DNA from 4 places in the Halomonas sp. DP3Y7-2 genome. Region 1 is predicted to be linked to each of the others. Evidence: predicted binding sites of a transcription regulator. Region 1 holds the regulator's gene; each other region holds the start of a gene.
The links. Region 1 encodes sigma-54, which starts transcription at its own class of promoters, with help from an activator protein. Its sites were predicted from a motif close to TGGCACNNNNNTTGCTNT; they were not measured.

Region 1 (5,194 bases):
TCTCGGCTCCTGAGGGTTTAGTAAACCAAAAATATTTCGGCGAGTTTACCATTGCTCCCGCGGCTCCCACCAGCCGGGTAGGCTCCGTCAGGCTATTCAGGGATGCTGGGCGTCGACGCGCTTGAGGAAACGCTCGAACAGAAAGGACTCCTCGTTCTTGAGGGACCGGCTGAGGCAGTCGATGAACTCCCGGCGTGGATAGGTGAAGACGCGCGGGGCCTTGTAGGCATCCAGATCGATGGCGATGATCGTACCGTCGACCACCAGGAAGTTGTCGGTATGCAGGCCTCGACAGTGAATGCGGTCACGATACAGCGCTTCCAGGATGTCCAGGTAGCGCTCCTGCAAGGCGGGATCATCGAGTACTAACTGTTTCAGCGCCACACCATGGACGTTGGCGGTGACCAGACGGTAGCGCTGAGCGTCAAGAATGGTGGGCGTGTCGATTCCCAGGCGCTCCAGGCGACGGGCTACGTAGCGAAAGTTGTGTCCCGGGTAGCGGCGAATGCCCAGGCGGTAGCGCCAGCGATCGCTCGCCTTGGGTGTGAAGGTCTTGATAAAGGCATCCTGGTCCGGGTCGTAGTGGACCTCGGTGTACTTGCCAGTCTGGATAAGCTGCATGATGTCCTTTGAAGCGAGGCGAAATCGAAGGGTAGGGCAGGGTCAGCGCAGTGGCCGAGGGCCTCAGGCGTCTTCGTCGAAGCGTGCGACGAACAAGGCCTCAAGGGCGTCGAGCACCGCATCGGCGTCGGGACCTTCTGCTTCCAGGGTCAGCACGGTGCCGCAGGGGGCCGCCAGCATCAGCAGGGACATGATGTTGGCGGCATCCCCACAGCGCTGACCGTGGTGCACGGTCACGGAGGCGTCGAACGCCTGACAGCAGGTGACCAGGCGAGTGGCCGCCCGAGCGTGCAGCCCGCGGCGATTGGTAAGGGTCAGCTCGCGTCTGGCCACGCTCATTGTGCCCCGCTGTCCAGACGACGTTGCTGGCCAAGCTCGCGGTGGCGCAGGCGTATTCTCGGGTGGTCGTCGACCAGCGCCGCGGCGATGCTCTCGGCCAGATAGACCGAGCGATGCTGCCCCCCGGTGCAGCCCACGGCCACCGTCAGATAACTGCGCTGGCTGGCCTGATAGCGTGGCAGCCAGTTGCGCACCCAGGTCAGGATGTCGCGCTTCATGTCGGCGACGTCTTGATAGTGCTCAAGGAAGGCGATCACGCTTTGATCGCAGCCGTTGGCATCCCGCAGCGATGGCTCCCAGTAGGGGTTAGGCAGGCAGCGTGCATCGAACACGATATCGGCGTCGGGGGGCACGCCACGCTTGAAGCCAAAGGACTCGATGGTCAGGCTCAGCTGGCCGCTGCGATGATCGGCCACCTGCTCGGCGATGCGTGAACGCAGCTCATGTACGGACAGGCGGGAGCTGTCGATGATCAGATCTGCCAGGTCGCGAATGCCAGACAACGCCTTCTGCTCGGACTCGATGGCCTCGGCCAGGGTCATGTCGGTATTGCGGGTCAGCGGGTGACGGCGTCGAGTATGGGAGTAGCGTTCCAGCAGAATCCGCGCGTCGCTGGTGAGGTAGACGACCTGGCAGTCGATGGGACCTTGCTTCAGCGCCGTCAGCTGTGCGGGAAAACGCTCCAGCGCCTCGGGCAGATTGCGCGCATCGACACTGACGGCAATGCGCTGTGAATGTCCATTCTCCAGCTCTTCGACCAGTGACCCCAGCAGCGTCGCTGGCAAGTTGTCGATGGCATAGAAGCCCAGGTCTTCGAGAGCCTGAAGCGCCACGGACTTTCCCGAGCCAGAGCGACCACTGATGATCACGAGCTGCATGTCCTGTCTCCTTGGCAGGGGGCGATAAGAGGGCAGTTGGTGTCAGGCGGTCACCGCGCGGTGACGGCCAGATCACGCTCGATCAGAGCGTGCTATCTAGCTAGATGGTAATCAGCTAAATGGCAATCAGCTAGAGGTTAATCAGCGAGTTCCCCATCAGCGAGGCCCCTGTTAGCGAGGCGCCATTCGTCAAGGCGCCAGGCAAGGCGTGCGCCATCAAGACATAGGATCAAGGCGCTTTCGGTGCGTGCCGTCAGGTCGTGGCGTCGCCGGGGGCTTGCTGGCGAATCGCTTCCTGCAAGCGCTCGTGCAGCTCGCGCTGGGACGTCGCGTGGCGCAGGCGATGTCGGGTATCGGCGTCATTCATGACCCCGGCCACCTGTCCCAGCAGGGCAAGGTGAGCATCATCCGCTTCCTCAGGCACCAGCAAGACAAATACCAGGTCCACCGGTTCGCCGTCGATGGCGTCGAAATCAATCGGCTCTGCCAGCTTGAGAAAGCCAGAGATAGGGGCCTTACAGTGCGGGTTGCGAGCATGCGGAATGGCCACGCCATTGCCGATGCCGGTGCTACCCAGACGTTCGCGGCCGATCAGGCGACTGAAGACTTCCTGGCTATCCAGGCTTGGTGTGTTCTGCGCAATGAAGGTGCTGAAAAATTCCAGCACCCTCTTCTTGCTGCCCCCCGGGACGTCAAATAGCGTGCGCTCGGGGGGGAGAATGGCATCCAATGTCATGAGAGGTCAGCGAATTCCGGCGCCTTGGGCGCGGGCTTGGGATTTTTCCTTGTGCTTGACGAGCTGGCGGTCCAGCTTGTCGGCAAGGGCGTCGATGGCGGCGTACATGTCGCCGTCCTGGGCTTCTGCATGCAGGTCTGCACCGGCAGCGTGAAGCGTACAGGCAGCCTGTTGGCGCTCCTTCTCCACCGAGAGGGTGACCTGCACATTGGTGATGTTGTCGTAGTGGCGCTCCACACGGGCGAGCTTCTCTTGTACGTAGTCACGCAGGGGATCGGTCAATTCGACGTGGTGGCCGGTAATGTTGACTTGCATGACAAGGCTCCTTGCTCTTGCGGGTGGTAGCTCGATTGTAACCCTTTTTCCGATCCTGCAAACCCCCCTGCTTCTACGCATTAAGACGCAGATGTCGTGCGATATTTCAAGCGCTTGCGCTTTTCATGTAACTGCGCTACGCGCTCTGCTCGCTGCCTGTCTCGAGCCATCTGACCGGGCTCAGCGCAGGCGCTTGCGCTCGCTTGAAGAGGGAATATTCATCGCTTCTCGATACTTGGCGACGGTGCGTCGGGCGACGTTGACACCGTCTTCGGCGAGCAGCTCCACCAATTTGCTGTCAGACAGCGGTTTGCGAGGCGGCTCCTGCTGGATCAGCGACTTGATCATGGCGCGTATGGCAGTGCTGGAATGGGCATCCCCATCCTGGCCCACCTGGCTGGAAAAGAAATACTTGAGCTCGAACACTCCCCGTGGCGTATGCACGAATTTCTGGGTCGTCACCCGTGAGATGGTCGATTCGTGCATCTCGACCTTGGCCGCAATGTCTGCCAACACCAGTGGTTTCATGGCGGCTTCACCCTGCTCGAGGAAGTCGAGCTGCCGCTCCATGATTTCGCGTCCGACCCTCAACAGGGTGTCGTTGCGGCTTGCCAGGCTCTTGATCAGCCAGCGTGCCTCCTGCAGGTGGTCCTTCAGAAACTGGTTGTCCTGGCTCTTGTCGGCCCGTCGGATCAAGGCCGCATAGTCGGGTTGAATGCGCAGGCGTGGCATCGCCTCAGGGTTCAGCTCGACGCGCCAGCCTTCTTCGGTGTGGCGGACCACCAGATCGGGAATGACATAGTCGTTGTCGCTGTCGCCGTACTGGCTGCCAGGCCTAGGGTCGAGGCCACGGATCAGTTCGATGACATCGTCCAGCTGCTCTTCGGTCAGGCTCAGGCGGCGCTTCAGCAGACGACGATCACCGCTGGCCAGCGCCTCGAGAAACTGGCGTACCAGTCTTCCCGCCTGGGGCAGAAGGGGGGTGTCACGGGGCAGGCTGTCCAGTTGCAGCTGCAGGCATTCGCGCAAGTCTCGGGCAAATACACCGGTAGGTTCGAATTGCTGCAGCCTGGCCAGTACCGACGCCACGTCCTGCAGGGGCGGGGCAGCAGCGTCGTCATCGGCCAGGCCCTGGGCGATATCGTCAAGGTGTCCCACCAGGTAGCCATCGCCGTTGACCGCGTCAATCAGGCACTCTGCGATGCGCCTGTCATTATCATTGAGGTCCAGCAGGGCCAGCTGCCAGCTAAGGTGGCCATGCAGGGATTGCCCGCTGGCCTGGCGCTCGAAGTCAGGCGCCTCGGCGCTGCCGGCCGGGGCGGTGCCAAGGTCTTGATAGGTATCGGACCAGTCGCTGTCGACCGTTAGCTCGGAGGGGATCTCGTCGGCCCAGTCGTCGTCCTTGCTGTCCTTGACCTGCAGCTCGCCGAATTCATCCTCCAGCTCGAGCATCGGGTTGGCCTCGAGCGCCTGCTGGACTTCCTGGCGCAGGTCCAGCGTGGAAAGCTGGAGCAGGCCAATAGCCTGTTGCAGCTGAGGGGTCATGGTCAGCTGGGTGCCGATCTTCAGCTGCAGTGACGCCTTGAGGGCCATGATGTGACTTCCGTTCGTGGAGCTGAAAAGCCTTACCCTAACGGCGGGTCAGGTACCATGCAAGCTTCTTGCCAACTTGTGGGCAGGGGGTGGCGCGCAGGGCTTGCTATGCCCCGCATGCGCGTCAGTGCAAGGTCGAGCGGGCGCCATGAAGACCCTGCCAATATAGCGGCCCGGCAGCGCCCGTGGTGGCTAAAGGCGAAAGTTTTCGCCGAGATAGACTTCCTTGACGCGCTGGTTGGCAAGGATCGACTCGGCACTGCCTTCGGCGATGATCTGGCCGTCGCCGACAATGTAGGCGCGGTCACAGATGTCCAGCGTCTCGCGCACGTTGTGGTCGGTGATCAAGACGCCGATATCACGAGCCTTGAGCTGGCGAATGATCGACTTGATCTCGCCGACGGAGATCGGATCCACCCCGGCAAAGGGTTCGTCGAGCAGAATGAAGGCGGGTTCTGTGGCCAGGGCTCGGGCGATCTCGACCCGGCGTCTTTCCCCGCCGGACAGGCTCATGCCCGGGTTGTCGCGAATGTGGCTGACATGGAAGTCTTCGAGCAGTTGCTCAAGGCGCGCCTGGCGACCTTCCCGGTCGAGGTCCTTGCGGGTCTCGAGGATCGCCATGATGTTGTCGGCTACGGACAGCTTGCGGAAGATGGAGGCTTCCTGTGGCAGGTAGCCAATACCCGCCAGTGCCCGCTGGTGCATGGCCGCG
Region 2 (5,194 bases), on a different contig from region 1:
CCTGCACTGCATTGCGCGCAACGTTGAGCACGGCCTGGATAAGCTGTGCTTCGTCACCGATCAGCTCGGGCAGGCTGGGATCGTAGTCTCGCTCGATGCGGACCTGGGGCTGCTCTACCAGCAGCAGTGCCCGGACACGCTCCAGCACCCGGTGGATGTTCAGAGGCTCCCGGCGGCTCACGCGGTTCGGCCCGAGCATGGAATCGACCAGGTCCCTGAGTCGATCCACTTCCTCGATGATGATGCGGGTGTATTCCTTGAGCGCGGGTGTCTGCTCGAGGTCACGCTCCAGCAACTGTGCGGCGCCACGTATGCCGCCCAGCGGGTTCTTGACCTCGTGAGCCAACCCTCGCGCCAGCACCTTCATGGTCTCCTGGCGCGACTGCAGGGCCTCTTCTCGCGAGATCCGCAACAGCCGGTCCCGCGGCTCCAGCTCGAGCAGCAGGCTATCCCGGGCCAACGGCGTCACCGTGTAGTCCACCGTCAAGGGTTCGCCACCGCCGAGGGTCAGCCGCGCCTCACGCTGGGTATAGGGGTGCAAACCGTCTCTGGCACGCGCCAGCACGTCGGCGATATCGTCTTCTCCGCCGACCCAATCTCCCAGCGGTACGCCGATCACTCGGGCAGCGCTGACAGCCAGCAGGGCTTCCGCTGCGGGATTCATCCACGTTGGACGCAAGTCCTCATCAAGCAGTACAACCGCCGTGGTGAGGTGTTCGATGATGCCTGACGCCATGAGCGTATCCTGAGCAGATGAAGTCGTTCAGCCGAGCGTGAGGTGCACCCCCCTGCGAGGCGCTGAAGGCGCCATCCCGAAGCAGGCGTCGTCAGCGAGTGCACTTCCTTAATGCAAGCAAGAAGCGGGCCAGACTCGCTTTCACCCAGACGATGACCACCGTGGTGCGCCGTGTACCCGCTGTCGTCCCACGGGGGAGCCTGGACACTCCTCCCCATGGACATGCTACTGCACCAAGCTGGTGCACTGCACTGGTTTAGGGCTTATGCCGAATGGGATTGGGGCCACGCCAGCGCGCCACCCGGGACCGACGTGACTCTGGCCAGATGTCTGAGCTGCCAGGGGGACAGGGGGACAGGGGGACCGGGGGGAACGGGAACAAGGGAGACAGCGAGCATTCGCTATCTACGATGACGGCCCATGGCGGGAAGTCGCGGGCACCGCAACGCGGGCTCGCTGCACGTGCAGCACGACAGCGTCGCTGCGCTGGCGAACCTTGCGATCAGGGTCGATCACGACCAGGACGATGCGGTGCTCTCCCCGCTCGAGCTGAGTCAGGGTCAGTGGAGAATCCCCCGTCGTCACCAGCACGCCATCGACCTCAAGCCCCAGCACATAACCGGCGTCAAGAGGCGGGCTGACGGCCGCCGCGACCTCGAGGCTGCCGCCAGCGCCGCTGGGCAGCACGCTGCCAGATGCCGGACGGGCAATGGCCAGCACATCCCGTGCCAGGTAGCCCGGCGCAGCAGCGCTGATATCCCCCGGCAGCTGGGACAGTGCCGGGGGCAGAGGAGCACTCGGCACATGGGAGAGCGCCCCTGGCACGAAGCGCTCTCCACCTTCCAGCGGCCGATCGCTATAGGTGACGCCGCCATGACGTTCGACGCGACGATAGAGGGCATCGGCGGCACTCCCCTGGGAGCCATACAGCAGCAGTATCGTCAGCAGCAGGCCTCTCGATACTCGCCAAAGCCATATCCGCTCCCGCCATATCCACCCCAGCCACATCAGCTCCAACCGGCATCGCCGAGCCGGCAGGCGGCCCGACGGCTGTGGCGACATGGCCTGCCGGCAGCGCGGTGGTAGCTTCACGGTGGCTCCTTGATGGGGGTGTCCTGGCAAGCATGCGATGCCTGTCCTGCCAGGCCAAGGGCATCGCTTGCTCGAGGGCAAGGCCAGGCCAAAAAAAATCGGCCCCGCTCAAGGCGGGGCCGATATACGACGCGGTGTCGTCGTCGCTGGATCAGCAGCTGTAGTACATGTCGAACTCGATCGGGTGCGTGGTCATGCGCAGGCGCTCCACGTCTTCGTTCTTGAGCTCGATGTAGGCATCGATCATGTCGTCGGTGAAGACACCACCTTCGGTCAGGAAGCTGCGGTCTTCGTCGAGAGCCGCCAGCGCCTGGTCGAGGCTTTCCGCCACGGTCGGAATGGACTTGCCTTCTTCCGGCGGCAGGTCGTAGAGGTTCTTGTCCATGGCATCGCCAGGATGGATCTTGTTCTTGATGCCATCGATACCCGCCATCAGCATGGCCGCGAAGCACAGGTAGGGGTTGGCGGTCGGGTCAGGGAAACGCGCCTCAACACGCTTGCCCTTGGGGCTGGCGGTGTACGGAATACGGATCGACGCAGAGCGGTTACGGGCACTGTAGGCCAGCATGACCGGTGCTTCGAAGCCCGGCACCAGACGCTTGTACGAGTTGGTAGAAGCGTTGGTGAAGGCGTTCAGCGCACGTGCGTGCTTGATGATGCCGCCGATGTAGAACAGCGCCATTTCAGACAGGCCAGCGTACTGGTCGCCAGCAAACTGGTTCTGACCGTCCTTCCAGAAGGACTGGTGCACGTGCATGCCGCTGCCGTTATCGCCGACCAGGGGCTTCGGCATGAAGGTGGCGGTCTTGCCGTAGGCGTGGGCCACATTGTGGATCACGTACTTCATTTCCTGAACTTCGTCGGCCTTCTTGACCAGGGTGTTGAAGGCTACGCCAATTTCGTTCTGGCCGGCGTTGGACACCTCATGGTGGTGCACCTCGACCTTCTGGCCGATGGCTTCCAGGGTGTTACACATGGCGCCGCGCATGTCATGGAAGCTGTCCACCGGGGGAACCGGGAAGTAGCCGCCCTTGACCCGAGGACGGTGGCCCAGGTTGCCGCCTTCGACGGCGCGGTCCGTTGACCAGGCACCCTCTTCGGAGGAAATCTTGTACATCGCACCTTCGATGTCGGCCTTCCAATGCACTTCATCAAAGATGAAGAACTCGGGCTCGGGGCCGAAGAATGCAGTATCACCCAGGCCGGAAGACTGCAGGTAGGCCTCAGCGCGCTTGGCGATGGAACGCGGGTCGCGCTCGTAGCCCTGCATGGTAGCCGGCTCGATGATGTCGCAACGCAGAATCAGGGTCGCGTCTTCGGTGAAGGGGTCGAGGAAGCCGGTGCCGTCTTCCGGACGCAGAATCATGTCGGACTCGTTGATGCCCTTCCAGCCGTTGATGGAGGAGCCATCGAACATCTGGCCGTTCTCGAAGAATTCCTCGTCGACCTCGGAGGCCGGAATAGTGACGTGCTGTTCCTTGCCGCGGGTGTCGGTGAAACGCAGGTCAACCCACTTGACGTCATGTTCGTTGATCAGGGCGAGAGTCTTGTCTGACATGTGGTCCTCCAGAGTGAAACTTGTTCGTGACTCGAGCATTGGGGCGACGGCACCAATCCCATGTCACCGACTTCGAATTGGGGGATGATCCAGGGAGCAAAAGGGGTACCGGGATCCTTTGTAGCACGCTCCCGGGACAGTTCCCATGGTGACGTGCTCGACACGATGACACTGTCAGAAACAATGCAGGTTGCGTGCCATCATTGCACCAGCATTGATCAAAAAAATCTCAACCCAATGTTTTTCATCGATTTTAAGTTCTCGCCACTGCTGCTCCAGCATAGCGCATTGGCTCACGGCCATCGCGTCAAAGACCCACTTGTGCACCAAAATGAAGCGCCAGAAACTTTTATGCACCAAGATAACCCTCAACCATCTCGACGCTGAAGTCTGCCGAGGCGATCGCTAGGGGTAAGGGGTCGCTGGAACCTTCTGCAACGCGCGGATACACTTCCTTACGTTTGTCGCCGGCCCTCCCGTCACGGTCGGCGTCACCCGCCTCGGAGTGTCGTCGTGAATATCAGCCTGATCATCGATGCCCGCCTGACCGGCAAGGATTTGTCCTGTCGGCTGACGCAGGCACGCCAGCAGATTGCCCTGTTCCAGGGGCGCAGCGAGATCATAGTCATCGACGATGGTGGCATCACCTCTGAACAGCTCGGCGAGCACGCGAAAGACTATCGGCTGGTGCGCGTCCGTCCGGCGCCGATGGGGAGACGCTTCAACCTGGCAGCCTCTCACTGCAATGGGCGAATGCTCGGCTTCTGCCTGGGCCCACTGGACTCAGCCTGGGTAGAACGCATGATGGCCGCGGCTGCCGACGAATCACGCCCCATGGTCAGGCCATCTCGGCCTTGTCCGCTGGCCCTGTTCCAACTTCTGCGACAGACGCCCACACGGGCACTTGGCGTAGAGCGCAACTGGTTCGAGCGCCTGGGAGGCTTTGATCCATCGCTGGACCTGAGCGCCGTAGAAGACCTGGCCACGCGGCTCAAGGCCTGTCGGGCCAATGCGCTGGTACAGCGCGCCTGAGGGACAGCTACTCAGCAGCCGCCGCGCAACGGCTGTTATGTCGTAGTTGGCCCATGCCATCCTGAGCATGCCTCTACTGCGGCCCTCATGCCATGGCCCTGATGCAGCGGCCCTGATGCAGCGGCTCCCATGCAGCAGCCCCGTACACTCCTGCCAAACGCCAGCCAGGGGCAGGCCCCTCAGCGACCCGCTGGATGACGCTGGTACTCATGTTGATAGAACACCGTCGTGGAGAGCCCTCTCATCAAGGCGTCACAAAGACGTAGTCATATAGACGTTGTCGTGTAGACGTTGTTATGCCGTGGCGTCGAAAAACGCCGTCTCAAACAGGCGGACACACAAGAGATGGCACCTCAAGCCACTCCTTTCTTGTCGCCTTCTCGCGCAAAAACGCCTGAAAATGGGGCCTAACGCGTCAAGTCAGCGTCACGCAGGTGCTTGAAAGTTCAGCATCTTGAGAATTCACGGATAGATTGACCGCAACAATGCTGGTCGTTGTCATCACCCAGGCCCTATAATGCGGCCCCACTTTTTCCAGCAGGATCCCGTCGTGATCGAGAATCTTCGCAACATCGCCATCATCGCTCACGTCGACCACGGCAAAACCACCCTGGTCGACAAGCTGCTCAGCCAGTCCGGCACTCTGGACCGCAAGGCCGAGGGGCAGGAGCGCATCATGGACTCCAATGACCAGGAAAAGGAACGTGGCATCACGATCCTGGCCAAGAACACGGCGATCCGCTGGAGCTCTCCCGAGGGACAGGACTACCACATCA
Region 3 (5,194 bases), on a different contig from region 1:
GACTCCTTGAGTCCTGAGTCCAGCGCTGCCTGGGACACAAAGCTCACCCGCGTCGCCGCGGCCGCTTGCCCCAGCGCACCGAACATCGGCCGATAGTGCACGGGCTGTGGCGTCGGAATCGAAGCGTTGGGGTCCCCCATGGGCGCCATGGCGATCATTCCGCCCTTGAGAACCAGAGCGGGCTTAACCCCGAAGAACGCCGGATCCCAGAGCACCAGATCCGCCAGCTTGCCCACCTCGACCGACCCGATTTCTTCGGCCATACCATGGGTGATTGCCGGATTGATGGTGTATTTGGCGATGTAGCGCCGAGCGCGAAGATTGTCTGCACCGCACGCCTCATCCTCGGGCAGCAACCCGCGCTGGACCTTCATCTTGTGGGCCGTCTGCCAGGTGCGGCATACCACCTCGCCCACTCGCCCCATGGCCTGGGAGTCAGAGGCGATCATCGAGATCACCCCCATGTCCTGCAGGATGTCTTCGGCGGCGATGGTCTCCCGACGAATACGCGAATCAGCAAAGGCCACGTCTTCGGGAATATTCGGGTCCAGATGGTGGCACACCATCAACATGTCCAGGTGCTCATCGACGGTATTCACCGTGTAAGGCCTGGTGGGATTGGTCGAGGATGGCAGCACGTACTCTTTCGAGCAGGCGGTGATGATATCCGGCGCGTGCCCGCCACCCGCTCCCTCGGTGTGATAGGTGTGGATGCCCCTTTCCTTGAAGGCGGCCAGCGTATCCTCGACAAAACCTGACTCGTTGAGGGTGTCGGTGTGGATCGCGATCTGCACGTCATAGCGCTCGGCAACGCTTAGACAGGTGTCGATGGACGCAGGCGTGGTCCCCCAGTCTTCGTGCAGCTTGAGCCCCATGGCGCCTGCCTCGATCTGAGCTTCAAGCGCCTCGGGCAGGCTGGCGTTGCCCTTGCCCAGTAGGCCGATGTTCATCGGCAGGCTGTCGCAGGCCTTGAGCATGTGATGAATGTGCCAGGCGCCAGGCGTGCAGGTGGTGGCGTTGGAGCCGGTCGCAGGCCCGGTGCCACCTCCCAGCATGGTGGTGATGCCGCTGGCCAGGGCCTCATCCACCAATTGAGGACAAATGAAATGCACGTGGGCATCGATGGCACCCGCCGTAAGGATCTTGCCTTCCCCTGCGATGACCTCTGTCCCCGGCCCGATGACGATGGTGACATCCGGTTGGGTATCCGGATTACCGGCCTTGCCGATGGCAGCGATTCTGCCCGCCTGGAGCCCGACGTCGGCCTTGACGATGCCCCACCAGTCGAGAATCAGCGCGTTGGTGATCACCGTATCCATCACCGCCTCATCGACACGCTGGCTTTGCCCCATGCCATCACGGATCACCTTGCCACCGCCGAACTTGACCTCATCACCGTAGTGGGTCGCATCCTGCTCGACCTCGATCCACAGCTCGGTATCCCCCAGGCGCACCCGGTCGCCCACGGTGGGTCCGTAGATGTCGGCGTAGGCTTGACGACTGATCTTCATGACGGGTCTCCCTGAACATCCGGTGCAGTACCCAAAGGCCCCATGACCTCACCACGAAAGCCATAGATGTGACGAGTGCCGGCAAAGCTGACCAGGGTGACCTCACGGGTCTGGCCGGGCTCGAAACGCACGGCGCTGCCGGCAGCAACATCCAGCCTGAAGCCACGCGCCTTGACGCGGTCAAACAAGAGCGCGGGATTGGTCTCGGCGAAATGGTAGTGCGAGCCGACCTGGATCGGCCGGTCGCCACGGTTGGCCACCTCGATGGTCACCCGCTCGCGCCCTTCACACAGTGCGATCTCGCCGTCCTTGAGTTGGTATTCTCCGGGTATCATGCCTCGCCCTCTGATGGTCCGTTGGCAACGGCCTGCCCCCATGTCGCTGCTGCAAGCCGCTGCGGCAGACGACACTGAGCAGGCATCCGTTCAGGTAATCGGATGATGGACGGTCACCAGCTTCGTGCCGTCAGGAAAGGTGGCTTCGACCTGAACTTCGTCGACCATGTCGGCAACGCCCTCCATGACATCGTCACGGCCCAGGATCTGCTTGCCGTAGCTCATCATCTCGGCGACGCTGCGACCCTCACGGGCCCCCTCCATGATCTCGCAGCTGATCAACGCGACCGCCTCGGGATAGTTGAGCTTCAGGCCCTTGGCCCTTCGCCGTTCTGCTACCAACCCCGCGGTAAACAGCAGCAGCTTGTCCTTGTCTCTCGGTGTCAGCTCCATCGTTACTTCCTCAAGGTCAGACGACACGACGCTCGCTAGACGACGGTCGGCGTGGAGTCAGGTGAACCAGATGCGCGGCGGACAGGCCGTGCGCTCCAGCAACATCGGTCTCAGCAGTTTCCAGGCAGCCTCACACAGCGTCCAAGCTTCATGCCGCGAGTGCCCGAGATAGCGCAGCAGCAATACGCCGTCACGCAGAGTGACCGCCCATGGCTGTTGCATCATCGAGGGTGAAGACAGATCGACAGCATCGTCGGTGCGTCCCTGTCGGCCCGCCAGCTGTTCACGCAGCATCTCCACCGCTGCCGCGCCATCGTCCAAGCCTACGGCCCAAAGGGTGGCCTGAACGCTGCAGCCACGCTGGCCCCAGGCGCCGCTGAAGCGGCGGTGAAGCGGATCAAGCGGCTGACGCTCGATCCACAGCGGCTGGCCATCTCGGGCTAACCTGAAGCTCTGTTCCAGGTAGCCGCTGGCAAACGGCAGGTCACTGGCTGGCCGGCCCAGGGCGAGCACCTCCCAACCCAGGCAGCGCGCGTCCCCTTGCAACTCGATCTCGGTGGATTGGCGCCCACGAGAGCCATCGAAGGCAATGGTTTCCTGCGGCAGCCACTCGAGGCTGGCGCCGGGCTCGACCACCAGCCGGGTGCGCTGGGACCAGCTCACCTCGTTGCTGTCCGCCCGATACAGCTTGCTGGCGGCAGGGGTCGTGAGTAGTGCGCTGGCACCCCTTGCCACCCGTGCTTGAATGTCCAGCGCATCACCGCTGACCAGCCCGCCCGGTGGATGCAACAGGTAGACGTGGCAGGTGCCGTCGCGTCCTTCGGGGTAAAAGGGCCGCTGCACCCTCAAGGGGCCACGGTGATCCACTCGGTGTAATCGAGTCGCCGCACCATCATGGCGAAAGCCCAGTGACAGGCTCGCCTCCCAGCGCCGTCCCGCGTCGAAGCGATGGCCGTGCCGATCGGTCACATCCTGTAGTGTCTGCGCGCTCATGGTTCTCCCGGGCGATGGTTCGTGGTGACGCCGTCTGGCCACGCCACACAATACTGCCCGATGACGGTGCAATGGTCGTACCACCTCACCTCTAAATCCTATTTTTTACTTTATTATCAATGATATATAGTGCACCGAAAGTGCACCAGGAAGCCCCCTTAGCTATCAAAGGCACCAACTCGGTGCACCGCTAAGCGCATCCAGCATCATTTTGGTGCGCATGTCGCTATTGCTGTGGACCTCGTCGCCAGGACTGTGCAGCGTGGTCATTTGTCTGCCTGAGACCTCCCCCGCCCTTTCTGCCGCCCTTTCTGCCGCCCTTTCTGCCGCCCTTTCTGCCGCCCTTCCTGCCGCCCTTCTTCTACCTTCCCTCCACCGTCCTTCGATCGCCTTCCTGTCACGCCGCTTGCTACTGCCGTTAACCCTGCCTTAACCCCCCGCTCGGCTATGCTGCGCGCCTTCGAGAACCCAGGAGATCCATTATCATGGTTCGGGCCCCTTTCCCTGCCTTGCTGGCGGGCGTCCTGCTGTTGACGCTGGCTGGCTGCTCCATGATCGACGAGCCAACCTCCTACCCTGACAGGACCGACGCCTTGATCGCCCAGGTGCCGGACTGGTCGGCAGCTGTCGGCGGTAGCGACGTCGGCTCACTCAACGACCTAATCGCGTCCGATGCGCTCGATCAGCTCGTTGAAAGGGCGCTGCAGGCCAACCCCGGCCTGCAACAGACCCTGTTGACGCTGCGTATCCGCCAGACACAGCTGCGCCAGACCGGTGCTGACCGCCTGCCCGAGGTCGAAGCCGGCTTCAGCGCCAGTGACAGCGAAGACAGTGCCAGCACCTACAGCGGCTCAGTCTCGGTCAGTTGGGAAGCCGATCTGTGGCAGAAGATTGCCGATCGCACCGCCGCCGCCGATCAGGACGTCGCACAACAGGCGGCCCTGTATCAGGCCGCCCGGGACACCTTGGCGGCCGACGTGATGACCAGCTGGCTTGCGCTGATCGCGCAGCGTCATGCCATCACCATCCAGCAGCAGCGCCTGTCCACCCTTGAAAGCAACGAGTCCCTGATCCTTGAGCGCTATCGCAGCGGGCTCGGCAGCCTCGAGGATCTGGACAGCGCGCGAAGCTCCACGGCCAGTGCCCGTGCCAGCCTGGTGGAGTATCAAGAAAGCCTGGCGCAACAGCAGCGTGCACTGCAGACCCTGCTGGGCGAGATTCCCGATAGCGGCGAGGAGGTGGCCGACGACTATCCCGCGGTACTGACACCGCTGGCAGAGCTGCCAAGCCAGTCGCTGCGTCGCCGACCGGACCTGATCGCGGCCTACCACGCCATTCAGGCGGCCGACTATCGCACCCAGGCCGCCTACAAGGACCTGCTGCCAAGCATCAGCCTGCAGGCCGCCATCGAGGACGTGGCCGACTCGCCATCCCAGGCGCTGCTGACCGATCCGGTGTGGTCGCTGCTGGGTCAACTGACGGCTCCGCTGTTCCAGGGAGGCGAGCTTCGCGCAGCCGCCGAAGAAGCCGAACTGGAGACCGCGCAGGGCTACCAGGCGTACCGCGAGACCCTGCTCGAGGCGGTTGGCGAGGTGGAAGATGCCCTCGGGCTCGAGCGCTCTCTCGCCCTGCAACAGCAGCACATCGCCAATGCCCTGGACCGCCAGCAATCTACCCTGGCCCAGTACCAGTCGAGCTACCGCTCGGGGCTGGTCGACATCCTCGACCTGCTTTCGGTGCAACAACAGACCTACGACCTCGAGGCGCAACTCGATGACCTCAACTATCAGCGCCTGGCCAATCGCATCGACCTCGGCCTGGCACTCGGACTGGGAGTGACCCCATGACACGTCGCTGGAGCAAAGCGCTGCCCCTGAGTCTGGCCCTCGCGGTACTGGCGGCGGTGGTGGTTCATGTCGTCACGCCAGGTCAGGCACGAGGCCAGCACTCGCCACCCAGGCC
Region 4 (5,194 bases), on a different contig from region 1:
CCGCGAATCAGCTCGACCACGTCATCCAGGCGCATGCCGACCACGTTGACGATGTCCTCGCCTTCCTGGCCAACGCCGATGATGCGGTCGGCAGGCTTGAGTGCGCCATCCTTCTCGGCGGGGCCGCCCGGCACCAGGCTGGCCACCTTGACGTATTCGCCGTCGGCCTGAAGCAGTGCGCCGATGCCTTCCAGTGACAGTCGCATCTGAATGTCGAAGGATTCACCCTGGCGCGGCGACAGGTATTCCGTGTGGGGGTCAACGGTGCCGGTAGCGGCGGCCATGATCAGTCCGAACACATCCTCTGAGTTGGTCTGCTCAAGACGGTGCTTCTGGGTCTCGTAGCGCTCGCGCAGGGTATCGATGACCTTGTCGTCGTCCTGTCCACTGATCGACAGCGTTAGGGCGGCGTTGGCCAGGCGCTTGCGCCACAGCTCGTCCAGGCTCTCCTGAGAGGCGGCCCAGGAGGCGTCTTCGCGATCCAGCTCCAGTCGACCCTGCCCATCGAAGGACATGTCGAGGTCATCGATCTCGTCCAGCATCCAGTCAAGGCGTGCTTCGGCGCGCTCGTGATAGCGCTGGTAGAGGTCGTAGGCCCTGGCCAGGGAGCCATCCAGCAAGGCTTCATCCATGCCGGTGCGTAGATCACCGAAGTCATCCACGTCGTCTTGAAGGAAGTAGGCGCGTTGTCCATCCAACACGTCGAGGTAGCGCTGGAAGGCGCGGTTGGACCATTGGTCGTCCAGCTTCACATCCGCGTAGTGGCCGTAACGCAGCGATTCGGCCACCTCCATGGCCGCCTGACGCTGGTCGTCGCCGGGCGTGGGAGTGGCCAGCGCCGTTGGGGCCGCGATCAGCAGGGAAAGCGCCAGGGCGCGACCCGCAGACTCAATCAGGCTCATCAATGAAGCACTCCAGGATTCGTGTACACTCGTCGGTCTGACACCGACTCGGTCGGCGGGTCCCTTGGACCGGATTCGCATTGTAGCAGCTTGCTGTCAATCCTTGTCCTTTACCGTGTTAACAGAGTAAAGGACAAACCTTGAACCATTACTATCATGCATCAGAGGACGCCCATGTCACAGGAGTGCTTGCCAAAGGATGATACCGAATGCGCCAAAAGGCTCAGTCGGTTGCTCGACTTTCTTCGCCGTTCACCCAGCCCTTGGCATGCCACTGCGAACATGGCTCAGCGGCTCGAAGATGCGGGCTACCGCCATCTGTTGGAGACCGACAGCTGGGAATTGGTTCCCGGCGACCGCTTCTATGTGACTCGCAATGACTCCTCCATCATTGCGGTGAACCTGCCCAGCACGCAACCTCTGTCATCGCTGCGTATGGTCGGTGCACATACCGACAGCCCCAATCTACGACTCAAGACCCATGCTGCCCAGCGTTCGGCGGGGTGGTTGCAGCTGGGCGTTCAGGTCTATGGCGGCGCGCTGCTGTCGCCCTGGTTTGACCGGGATCTGGGCCTGGCAGGCCGCATTCACGTTAGATTGCCGAATGGCCAGGTGAAGGGCGTGCTGATCAACGTCGAGCAGGCGATTGCGATCATTCCCAGCCTGGCGATTCATCTGGATCGTGAAGCCAACGACGGGCGTGCGATGAATGCCCAGACCCAGATGGCCCCGGTCGTCATGCAGGCCGATGAGGACGCGACTCTGGAGAGCCTGTTGCAGGCATGGCTGGAGCAGCAGCACGGACTCGGCGATGCCAAGGTGCTGGACTTCGAACTGGGCTTCTACGACCTGCAGCCGCCGTCACTGGTAGGGCTGCGCCAGGAGCTGATCGCCAGTGCCCGGCTGGACAACCTGCTGTCCTGCTTCATGGGGCTTGAGGCCATGCTGGATGCCGATGGCGACCAGGGCATGGTGCTGGTGGCCAATGACCACGAGGAAGTCGGCAGTGCCAGTGCCTGCGGTGCCCAGGGCCCGTTCCTGGCGGACGTGCTGAAGCGCGTGAATGGGCAGGTCGGTGAGGGGACGGAAGAAGGCTACATTCGCCTGATTCAATCGTCGCGCATGATCTCCTGTGATAATGCCCACGCCCTGCATCCGAACTTCAAGGACAAGCATGACGCGCAGCACGGCCCAAGTCTCAATGGCGGGCCAGTGATCAAGACCAATGCCAATCAGCGCTATGCCACCAACAGTGCCACGGCCGCCATGTTCCGTGATCTGTGCGAGCAGGCGGACGTGCCGGTGCAGACCTTTATCACCCGGGCCGACATGGGCTGCGGCAGCACCATCGGGCCGATTACCGCGACTGAGCTTGGGGTGCCTACGCTGGATGTTGGCGTTCCGCAGTGGGCCATGCACTCGATTCGCGAGACCGCGGGCAGCCAGGATGTCGAGCATCTGACTCGCGTGCTGACAGCGTTTTTCAACCAGCCGACACTGGTCTGACCCTCGAGGAATCGAACGAGATAGGGTCGCTGGGCGGGCATGTGACAGCTGGCATCAGACATCCCGCATCAGCGCCCGGCAAGATGCAGAGAGACGGCGCGCCCTAGACAGTCGCGCCGTCATCCTTGTTTCCAGGCCTGACGGCCTCTGAAGCTTGGGGGAAAGGTCAGGGTCCCTCGGCCTATCTCGTCACAACGAAAAAGCCCGCCGATCAGTGATCGACGGGCTTTTTCTGTATCTGGTGGCTACGCCCTGACTCGAACAGGGGACCCCATCATTATGAGTGATGTGCTCTAACCAACTGAGCTACGTAGCCTTTCAATGGCGCTGCATTCTACTTGGCTGACCTGGAATGTCAAGCTGGAAGGCGGCGGTGTGGCCGATTAGCGGCGCTGGCAAGTTGCTTGCCGCCCTGTGCTGATGTGCCGGCTGGGCCGAGAACCTGGCGCACAGCGACCGGTCGCTGGGTTACCGCTGGCAACGTGAAAATACTGCTACCTGTCTGAAAAATATAACGAAAACGTCGTTGGCACATGTATTGCTTTTCTCTTGTGGACCGTGAGCGTCGGCGTTAGCCATAAAGCCGTCCTGATCCCGCGCGATGGAAACGCCATTGCCAGCAGGATGCCAAACGCCGATTGAAGATCGATTGACGACCACGACAGGGGAGTCGTTGATGATGGAACCCATCGAGACCTTTTACGACGTGATGCGCCGACAGGGAGTCACGCGTCGCTCGTTCCTCAAGTTTTGCTCTCTGACCGCAGCAGCGCTGGGTCTGGGGCCTGCCTATACCGCCAAGATTGCCCACGCCATGGAAACCAAGCCCCGCACACCGGTGGTGTGGGTCCATGGCCTGGAATGCACATGTTGCTCAGAGTCCTTTATCCGGTCGGCTCACCCATTGGTGAAGGACGTGGTGCTGTCCATGATCTCGCTGGACTACGACGACACCTTGATGGCCGCAGCGGGGCATCAGGCTGAGGCGGCGCTCGCCGACACCATCGAACGCTACAAGGGCAACTACATCCTGGCGGTGGAGGGCAACCCGCCGCTCAACGAGGACGGCATGTTCTGCATCGTCGGTGGCCGGCCGTTCGTGGACCAGTTGCGGGAGGCGGCGGCCCATGCCAAGGCGGTCATCTCGTGGGGCTCCTGCGCCAGTCACGGGTGTGTGCAGGCCGCTAGGCCCAACCCCACCCGGGCCACCCCAGTGCACAAGGTCATCACCGACAAGCCGATCATCAAGGTGCCGGGCTGTCCCCCCATCGCTGAGGTCATGACCGGCGTCATCACCTACATGCTGACCTTCGATCGCCTGCCCGAGCTGGATCGTACCGGGCGTCCGAAGATGTTCTATTCCCAGCGAATCCATGACAAATGCTATCGGCGTCCGCACTTCGATGCTGGCCAATTTGTCGAGGCCTTCGATGACGAGGGGGCGAGGCGCAGCTATTGCCTTTACAAGGTCGGCTGCAAGGGTCCGACCACCTACAACGCCTGTTCCACCGTGCGCTGGAATGAAGGCGTGAGTTTCCCCATCCAGGCGGGTCACGGCTGTATCGGCTGCTCGGAGGATGGCTTTTGGGATAAAGGGTCCTGGTACGCCCGCCTGCAGGACGTTCACCAATTCGGTATCGAGGCCAATGCCGACCAGATCGGTGGTGCCGTGGCGACCGGTGTGGGCAGCGCGGTCGCCATTCATGCCGCGGTCACCGCATTGAAACGGGCGCAGGTCAAGCGCCAGTCATCCGTCAGCAAGGAGGAGGTCTGATGACACAGACGCGCACACCCAACGGGTTCGACCTGGATAGAAGCGGCCGTCGCATCGTGGTGGATCCCGTCACGCGCATCGAGGGACACATGCGCTGTGAGGTCAATGTGGATGACAACAATATCATTCGCAATGCGGTCTCCACGGGCACCATGTGGCGTGGGCTTGAGGTCATTTTGAAGGGCCGTGATCCTCGGGATGCCTGGGCCTTTGTCGAGCGCATCTGCGGCGTCTGTACAGGCTGTCACGCGCTGGCATCGGTGAGAGCGGTGGAAAATGCCCTGGATATACGCATCCCGCGAAATGCTCACCTGATTCGGGAAATGATGGCAAAGGTGCTGCAGTGGCACGATCACGTGGTCCACTTTTATCACCTGCATGCGCTCGACTGGGTCAATCCCGTCAATGCGCTGCGCGCCGATCCCAGGGCCACATCTCGTCTGCAGCAACTGACCGGCCCCAACCATCCGCTGTCATCCCCTGGCTACTTTCGGGATGTGCAGAATCGTCTGAAGACCTTTATCGAGTCTGGCCAGCTGGGCCTGTTCAAGAACGGCTACTGGGACAACCCGGCGTACAAGCTGTCACCGGAGGCGGATCTCATGGCCACCGCCCACTATCTGGAGGCACTCGATCTGCAGAAGGAGATCGTCAAGGTCCATACGGTGTTCGGCGGCAAGAACCCGCATCCCAACTACATGGTGGGTGGGGTGCCTTGCGCCATCAATATCGACGGTGACCTGGCTGCCGGGGCTCCGCTCAATATGGAGCGACTCAATTTCGTTCGGGCTCGTATGGAAGAGGCCTTTGCGTTCTCCCAGAACGTCTACCTGCCGGATGTGATCGCCATTGCCAGCTTCTACAAGGACTGGCTCCATGGCGGCGGTCTCGCTGGCAGCAATGTGATGGATTACGGCGACTACTCCAAGGTCAACTACGACAAGTCCACCGATCAATTGAAGGGCGGTGCCATCGTCGGTGGTAACTGGGACGAGGTGCACGAGGTCGACCC

Region 2: the regulator sigma-54 is predicted to act here: its motif matches at 3,569-3,586, upstream of glnA (glutamate--ammonia ligase).
Region 3: the regulator sigma-54 is predicted to act here: its motif matches at 3,298-3,315, upstream of KUV45_RS16295 (urease accessory protein UreD).
Region 4: the regulator sigma-54 is predicted to act here: its motif matches at 2,936-2,953, upstream of KUV45_RS17350 (hydrogenase small subunit).

What each region holds. Positions count from the first base shown of each region.
Region 1 covers NZ_JAHVKJ010000008.1:128,664-133,857, forward strand. The annotation lists gene bioA (adenosylmethionine--8-amino-7-oxononanoate transaminase) at 1-1, opposite strand, end outside; gene KUV45_RS10385 (hypothetical protein) at 97-621, opposite strand; gene KUV45_RS10390 (HPr family phosphocarrier protein) at 685-954, opposite strand; gene rapZ (RNase adapter RapZ) at 957-1,838, opposite strand; gene ptsN (PTS IIA-like nitrogen regulatory protein PtsN) at 2,092-2,574, opposite strand; gene hpf (ribosome hibernation-promoting factor, HPF/YfiA family) at 2,581-2,889, opposite strand; gene KUV45_RS10410 (RNA polymerase factor sigma-54) at 3,070-4,482, opposite strand; gene lptB (LPS export ABC transporter ATP-binding protein) at 4,675-5,194, opposite strand, start outside.
Region 2 covers NZ_JAHVKJ010000001.1:42,436-47,629, forward strand. The annotation lists gene glnL (nitrogen regulation protein NR(II)) at 1-736, opposite strand, end outside; gene KUV45_RS00190 (hypothetical protein) at 1,142-1,828, opposite strand; gene glnA (glutamate--ammonia ligase) at 1,980-3,386, opposite strand; gene KUV45_RS00200 (glycosyltransferase family 2 protein) at 3,900-4,418, shown strand; gene typA (translational GTPase TypA) at 4,969-5,194, shown strand, end outside.
Region 3 covers NZ_JAHVKJ010000011.1:136,848-142,041, forward strand. The annotation lists gene ureC (urease subunit alpha) at 1-1,511, opposite strand, end outside; gene KUV45_RS16285 (urease subunit beta) at 1,508-1,846, opposite strand; gene ureA (urease subunit gamma) at 1,937-2,239, opposite strand; gene KUV45_RS16295 (urease accessory protein UreD) at 2,297-3,232, opposite strand; gene KUV45_RS16300 (TolC family protein) at 3,718-5,079, shown strand; gene KUV45_RS16305 (efflux RND transporter periplasmic adaptor subunit) at 5,076-5,194, shown strand, end outside.
Region 4 covers NZ_JAHVKJ010000011.1:394,195-399,388, reverse strand. The annotation lists gene KUV45_RS17365 (carboxy terminal-processing peptidase) at 1-902, opposite strand, end outside; gene KUV45_RS17360 (M18 family aminopeptidase) at 1,077-2,408, shown strand; tRNA gene KUV45_RS17355 (tRNA-Met) at 2,648-2,724, opposite strand; gene KUV45_RS17350 (hydrogenase small subunit) at 3,085-4,182, shown strand; gene KUV45_RS17345 (nickel-dependent hydrogenase large subunit) at 4,182-5,194, shown strand, end outside.